One region of the Actinokineospora sp. NPDC004072 genome, then DNA from elsewhere that is predicted to be linked to it. Evidence: riboswitches for the same ligand, from Rfam matches in the RefSeq annotation. Region 1 holds a riboswitch; the other holds the start of a gene.
The links. Region 1 has a riboswitch for S-adenosylmethionine ahead of thrC (threonine synthase). Riboswitches for the same ligand answer to the same signal wherever they lie in the genome.

Region 1 (3,396 bases):
ATCATGACCGCGCTGGACACCAACCTCCTCGGCACCGTCCACGGTGGCGTGGTCATGAAGCTGGTCGATGACGTCGCGGGCGCCGTCGCCCAGCGCCACTCCGGCGGCCCGGCGGTCACCGCGGCGATGGACGGCATGACCTTCCTCCACCCCGTCCGCGTCGGCGACCTGGTCCACGCCCACGCGCAGGTCAACTGGGCGGGCCGCTCCTCGATGGAGGTCGGGGTCCGCGTCCTGGCCGAGCCGTGGGACCGCGCTGGCGTCCCCCCGGTCCGCGTCGCCACCGCCTACCTCGTCTTCGTCGCCGTCGACGCCCACGGCCAGCCCCGGCCGGTCCCCCCGCTCCTGCCCGAGACCGACGAGGACCACCGCCGCCTCCGGGAAGCCGAGATCCGCCGCAAGCACCGCCTCACCCGCCGCGACGAGATCCTGGCCAGCCGCGAGGAACACGCCTGACGCGCTCCACAGCGGACGCGCCGGTGTCCACAGAGGTCTTCCGCGGCGGTCTTCCGCGGCGGTCCTCCGCGGCGGTCTTCCGCGGCGGTCTTCCGCGGCGGTCTTCCGCGGCGGTCTTCCGCGGCGGTCTTCCGCGGCGGTCAGGTGCCGCGGGCGCGGACCAGGCGGAGCACGGCGCGCTCCAAGGCGTAGTCGGCGTCCACGGCGGCGCCCTTGACGTCGGCGTTGACCTCCGCGGCGATCTGCATGGCCTCGACCAGGCCCTCCGCGCGCCAGCCCCGGGACTGGGCCACGGCCTTCTTCACCTTCCACGGCGGCATGCCCAGCTGCTGGGCCAGCCGGAACGGGTCGGTTCGGCCCGCGCCCGCCACCCGGGCGATCGTGCGCACGGCGTCGGCGAGGGCGTCGGCGACCAGGACGTGCGCCACGCCGAGCTGCAGCGCCCAGCGCAGCGCCTCCAGCGCGCCCGCGACGTCGCCGGTGACGGCCTTCTCGGCCACGGCGAACCCGGTGACGTCGGCGCGGCCGCGGTGGTAGCGGCGCACGGCCTCCTCCGAGACCGTGCCGCCGGTGTCGGCGACCAGCTGGGCGGCCGCGGCGGCCAGCTCGCGCAGGTCCGAGCCGACCGAGTCGATGAGCGCGGCGACCGCGGCCGGGTCGGTGCGCCCGCCCGCCCGGCGGATCTCCTCGCGGACGAACGCCTCGCGCTCGGCGGGCTTGGTCAGCTTCGGGCACTCGGTGACGGCCGCTCCGAGCTTGCGCAATGCGGCGACGAGGTCCTTGCCCGCCTTGCGCCCGCCGCCGTTGTGCGCGACGACCAGGACGATGCCCTCCGCGGGCGCCTTGGCGTAAGCGGTGACGGCGGCGGCGATGTCCTGGGTGATCTCCTGCGCGGCGTCCAGGACGATCACCCTGCCCTCGGCGAACAGCGACGGCGAGACGAGTTCGGCCAGCTCAGGGGGTGTGAGGTCGGCCACCCGGACGCGGGTGAGGTCGGCGGCGGGGTCGACCAGCCGCACGCTGTCGAGCGCGGCCCGGACGGCGCGTTCGACCAGCAGTTCCTCCTCGCCCAGCACCAGTTGCAGCGGGGCCGGGGTGACCGCGGGTGACTTCACACGGGCATCCTGCCATGCCACGCCGACACCGCCGGGTAGCGCAAGGGCTCTCGCATGATGGACGTCCTGTTGGTCACGCGGGGCCGCGGTGTCGTAGCGTGTCGGCAAGGCCCATCCCGGGCCGCACAACCGAATACCGCTCATCCAGAGGGGCAGAGGGAACGGCCCGACGAAGCCCCGGCAACCGGCGTGAGTGTCACCTCCTCGTGAGGTCGACCACGACCACGGTGCCAATTCCGACCCGCGGACGCGGGAGAGATGAGGAGATACCTCGCGATGACTGCCGTCGACACCACGCCCGCCCTCGACCTCGGTCCCGCGCGCGCCCTCTCCTGTCGGGAGTGCGGCCACCAGATCCCCCTCGCCGCGGAATTCGCCTGCGCGGAGTGCTTCGGCCCGCTCGAGGTCGCCTACGACTTCGGCACCGTAACCCGCGCCGACATCGAGGCGGGCCCCAAGTCGATCTGGCGCTACCGGCGCCTGCTGCCCGTCCCGCCGGACGTGCAGGCCCACCCCAACACCGAGCCCGGCTTCACCCGCCTGGTGAAGGCCGACCGCCTCGCCGCCGCGCTGGGCGTGAAGTCGCTGTGGGTCAAGGACGACACCGGCAACCCGACCCACTCGTTCAAGGACCGGGTCGTCGCCGTCGCCCTCGCCGCGGCGCGCAAGCTCGGCTTCACGGTGCTGGCCTGCCCCTCCACGGGCAACCTGGCCAACGCCGTCGCGGCCGCTGCCGCCCGCGCGGGCTGGGATTCAGTTGTGCTGATCCCCTCCTCCCTCGAACGCGCCAAGATCCTCACCACCGCGGTGTACGACGGTTCGCTGATCGCCGTCGACGGCAACTACGACGACGTCAACCGCCTGGCCACCGAACTGGCCGCGGAGAACGAGGACTGGGCGTTCGTCAACGTCAACGTGCGCCCGTACTACGCCGAGGGCTCCAAGACCCTCGGCTACGAGGTCGCCGAGCAGCTCGGGTGGCGCCTGCCCGGCCAGGTGGTCATCCCGGTCGCGTCCGGGTCGCAGCTCACCAAGGTGGACAAGGCATTCCGCGAGCTGGCCGCCCTCGACCTGGTGGAGGACACCCCCTACCGCGTCTTCGGCGCCCAGGCCACCGGCTGCGCCCCGGTGTCGGCGGCGTACAAGGCCGACCAGGACGTCATCATCCCGGTCAAGCCCAACACCATCGCCCGGTCGCTGGCCATCGGCGCGCCCGCCGACGGCCCCTACGTCCTCGACACCGTCCGCCGCACGGGGGGCGCGGTGGAAGATGTCACGGACGAGGAGGTCGTCGAGGGCATCCGCCTGCTGGCCCGCACCGAGGGCATCTTCGCCGAGACCGCGGGCGGGGTCACCGTGGCCACGGCGAAGAAGCTCATCGACTCGGGCCAGCTCGACCCGGACGCCGACACCGTCCTGCTGATCACCGGCGACGGCCTCAAGACCCTCGATGCCGTCGAGGACCGCATCGGCCCCAAGGCCGTCGTCCCGCCGACCACGGCCGCGGTGCGCGCGGCCCTGCAGGGCTAGAGTCCACACCGGACTCATCCCGGCGGCCCCCTGGACACCAAGGCGGGCCCGGGGACGACCGCGACGTCTCCCCCGAGATCGGTGCGCCCGGTGCGCGCGCCGATCCGGGCGAGCACGGCGAGCGTCCCCGGGTTCGGGTGCCCGTAGCGGTTGCGCGCCCCGACGCTGACCACCGCCAGCCGCGGCCCGACGGCGGCCAGGAACGCCGGGTCGCTGAACCGCGACCCGTGGTGGGGCACCTTGACCACCTCGGCGGCCAGGTCGATCCCGGACGCCGCCAGGTCGGCCTGGGCGG
Region 2 (3,396 bases), on a different contig from region 1:
GCCCAAGAAGGACGAGGTCGCCGCGCACCTGGTCAACCTGAGCTGGAACGGGCTGTCCAACCTGGAGGGCAAGCCCGCGCTGCGGGAGCGGCCATGAGCCTGCTGGGCCCGGCGGAGATCCGGGGCCTGGCCGAGTCGCTGGGCGTGCGGCCGACCAAGAAGCTCGGGCAGAACTTCGTCCACGACCCCAACACCGTGCGCCGGATCGTGGCCACCGCCGAGCTGTCCGCCGACGACGTGGTGCTGGAGGTCGGCCCCGGCCTGGGGTCGCTGACGCTGGCGCTGCTGCCCGCGTGCGCCGCGGTCGTCGCCGTGGAGATCGATCCCGTGCTGGCCGGGAGGCTGCCCGCGACCGTCGCCGACCGCGCCCCCGAGCTGGCCGATCGGCTGACCGTGGTGTGCGCGGACGCGATGAAGGTGACCGAGCTGCCCCTGGCGCCCACCGCGCTGGTGGCGAACCTGCCCTACAACGTGGCCGTGCCGGTCGTGCTGCACCTGCTGGCCGCCGTGCCGTCGCTGCGCAAGGTGCTGGTGATGGTCCAGGCCGAGGTGGCCGACCGGATGGCGGCCGGGCCGGGCGGCCGGGTCTACGGCGTGCCCAGCGTCAAGATCGCCTGGTACGCCTCGGCCCGGCGGGTGGCGACCGTGCCGCGCGCGGTGTTCTGGCCGGTGCCCAACGTCGACTCCGCGCTGGTGCTGCTCCAGCGGCGGGAGCAGCCCGCAGGCGACCGCGACGCGGTGTTCGCCGTCGTGGACGCGGCCTTCGCCCAGCGGCGCAAGACGCTGCGCGCGGCGCTGGCCGGGTGGGCGGGCTCGGCCGCCGCGGCCGAGGCGGCGCTGCTGGCCGCGGGCGTCGACCCGGGGGCCCGGGGCGAGCAGTTGGCCGTCGAGGACTTCGCGCGGATTGCTCAACACGCGCATACCCGCCGGTAGTAGGCCGTTCGGGGTCCTGGTCCGCACTCCGAGAGTGTGACGTTGCGAACGGTACGGCCGAACCTGCGTTGAGCGGCTTGCGCGGCGACCAGGCGATCGGGTGTACTCAGCTCAGCTATCCATCAGGAGCGGCCGAGAGACCTGGCTCTGCGACGCCGCAGCAACCACCCACGCGGGCAGGTGCTACCGCCAGGACCGATGGAGGACCGAGAGATGGGGATTCTCACCCGCAGGCGGGTCATCGACGAGTGCAGGCGCACCGTGACCGGCTGTCGGCGAATGCGCGTATCCAGCTGATACAGCCCGCTCGCCCACATCCACTTCGGACACACCCACTTCCCGCACGCGCCGTCGGCGTGCGCGGGCGCGCCTGGAGCCGATTCGCCATGATCACCGTTGAGAACGCCACGAAGTCTTTCTGGACCAGCACCGGCCAGGTCGTCGCCATCGACGACGTCACGCTCGACCTCGCGCCCGGCGCGATCACCGGCGTGGTCGGCGGGGCCGGGTCGGGCAAGTCGACCCTCGCCCGGCTGGTCTCCCTGCAGGACCGCCCCGACAGCGGCGTCGTCCGCGTCGAGGGCTACAACACCGCCGCGCTCGACCAGCGCAGGCTGCGCGCCGCCCGCCGCCGCATCGGCGTCGTCGGGCAGGGCGAGCTGCTGGCGCAGCGCACCGCGGCGGGCAACATCGCGATGCCGCTGGAGCAGGCGGGCGTCGACGGGCCGCAGCGGCGCGAGCGGGTCGGCAGGCTGCTGGACCTGATCGGCCTGACCGCGCGGGCGGGCGCGCTGCCCGCCGAGCTGACCCCCGGCCAGCGGGCCCGGGTGGAGATCGCCCGCGCCCTCGTCGGCGACCCCGGCCTGCTGCTGGCCGACGACCCGACCGCCGACCTCGACGCCGACGGCGCGGCGGGCGTGCTGGCCGTGCTCGACCGCGCCCGCAGCGAGCTGGGCACCACGGTGCTGGTCACCACCGCCGACGGCGGGGTCGCCCGGCGCATCGCCGACGACGTCGCGCTGCTGGAGGGCGGGCGGGTCGCAGCCAACGGGTCGCTGCTGTCGCTGATCCAGAACCCGGGCAGCCCGATCGCCGACGCCCTGCTGCCCGCCATCGACACCCCCGACTCCGTGCGCGCCAAGCACGACCGCACGGCCGAGGTCGTGCTGATCGGCTTCGCCGCGGTCGGCGCGCTGCTGCCGGAGGCCAGCGGCCGCTTCGGCACCGACGTCTCGGTCATCGGCGGCGGCCTGACCCGGGTGGGGGAAACCCCGGTGGCCCGGTTCCTGCTCGGGGTGTCGGGGGCGCAGGCGGAGTCGACCCTGTCCTGGATCAGCGAGCGCGGCGGCGTGGTCAAGCGTCCGGTGCGGGGGCCGGAGGGCATCGCCGCCTGACCCGTAGGCTGGTCGGGTGCTCGCCGTCGTACCGCACCCCGTCACCGTTCGCGTGCCGTCCAAGGTGAACCTGCACCTCGCGGTGGGCGACGCGCGGCCGGACGGGTACCACGACCTCACCACCGTCTTCCAGGCGCTGTCGCTCACCGACGAGGTCACCGTCGCCGTGGCCGACGAGCCCGGGGTGGAGGTCGCGGGCGAGAACGCCGACGCGGTCCCGACCGGCCCCTCCAACCTCGCGTGGCGCGCGGTGCAGGAGCTCGCCCGCCACTGCGGCCGCGACCCGGAGGAGCCGCGCGTGCGCGTGGTGATCCGCAAGGGCATCCCGGTGGCGGGCGGGATGGCGGGCGGCAGCGCGGACGCCGCCGCGACGCTGGTGGGCCTCTCGGCCCTGTGGCGGCTGGACGTCACCCGCGACGACCTGGCCCGGCTGGCGGCGCGCATCGGCAGCGACGTGCCGTTCACCCTCTACGGCGGCACGGCGCTGGGCACGGGCCGGGGAGAGCAGCTGGTGCCCGTGCTGTCCCGGCACACCTACCACTGGGTGCTGGCCTTCGACCGCCGCGGGCTGTCGACGCCGAAGGTGTTCGGCGAGCTGGACCGCCTGCGCGCGGAGGGCTCGCCCCCGCGGGCGGGCGCCGTCGAACCGGTCCTGGAGGCCCTGGCGACCGGCGACCCCCGCCAGCTGGCCCTGCTCCTGGGCAACGACCTGCAGGCCGCCGCCGTCTCCCTCCGCCCGGGCCTGCGCCGCACCCTGCGCGCGGGGGTCAACGCGGGCGCCCTCGCTGGCACCGTCTCCGGCTCCGGCCCCACCTGCGCCTTCCTCTGCGCCGACGAGCAGTCCGCCCTCCACGTGGCCGCCGAGCTGGCAGGCGCAGGCGTCTGCCGCACCGTCCGCGTCGCCCACGGCCCCGTCCCCGGCGCCCGCGTCATCGGCGGCGAGGACAGCCCCCGCCCGGTCCCCCCGGAAGTCCACGCCTGACCGGCGCGTCCCAATCGCACCATTTTCGCTACCAATTCGGTCACCCGGCAATACCGGAATTGAAACGAGCGCCTGTTTCCGAATGAC

Region 2: another riboswitch for S-adenosylmethionine. It lies ahead of ACWEPX_RS30875 (methionine ABC transporter ATP-binding protein); the one in region 1 lies ahead of thrC (threonine synthase).

Annotation. Positions count from the first base shown of each region.
Region 1 is NZ_JBSGHB010000008.1:58,474-61,869, reverse strand. It holds gene ACWEPX_RS14130 (acyl-CoA thioesterase) at 1-456, shown strand, start outside; gene holA (DNA polymerase III subunit delta) at 597-1,571, opposite strand; SAM riboswitch class I at 1,709-1,836, shown strand; gene thrC (threonine synthase) at 1,848-3,101, shown strand; gene ACWEPX_RS14115 (ComEC/Rec2 family competence protein) at 3,116-3,396, opposite strand, start outside.
Region 2 is NZ_JBSGHB010000029.1:8,203-11,598, reverse strand. It holds gene ACWEPX_RS30885 (TetR/AcrR family transcriptional regulator) at 1-97, shown strand, start outside; gene rsmA (16S rRNA (adenine(1518)-N(6)/adenine(1519)-N(6))-dimethyltransferase RsmA) at 94-933, shown strand; SAM riboswitch class I at 1,050-1,138, shown strand; gene ACWEPX_RS30875 (methionine ABC transporter ATP-binding protein) at 1,320-2,327, shown strand; gene ACWEPX_RS30870 (4-(cytidine 5'-diphospho)-2-C-methyl-D-erythritol kinase) at 2,344-3,309, shown strand.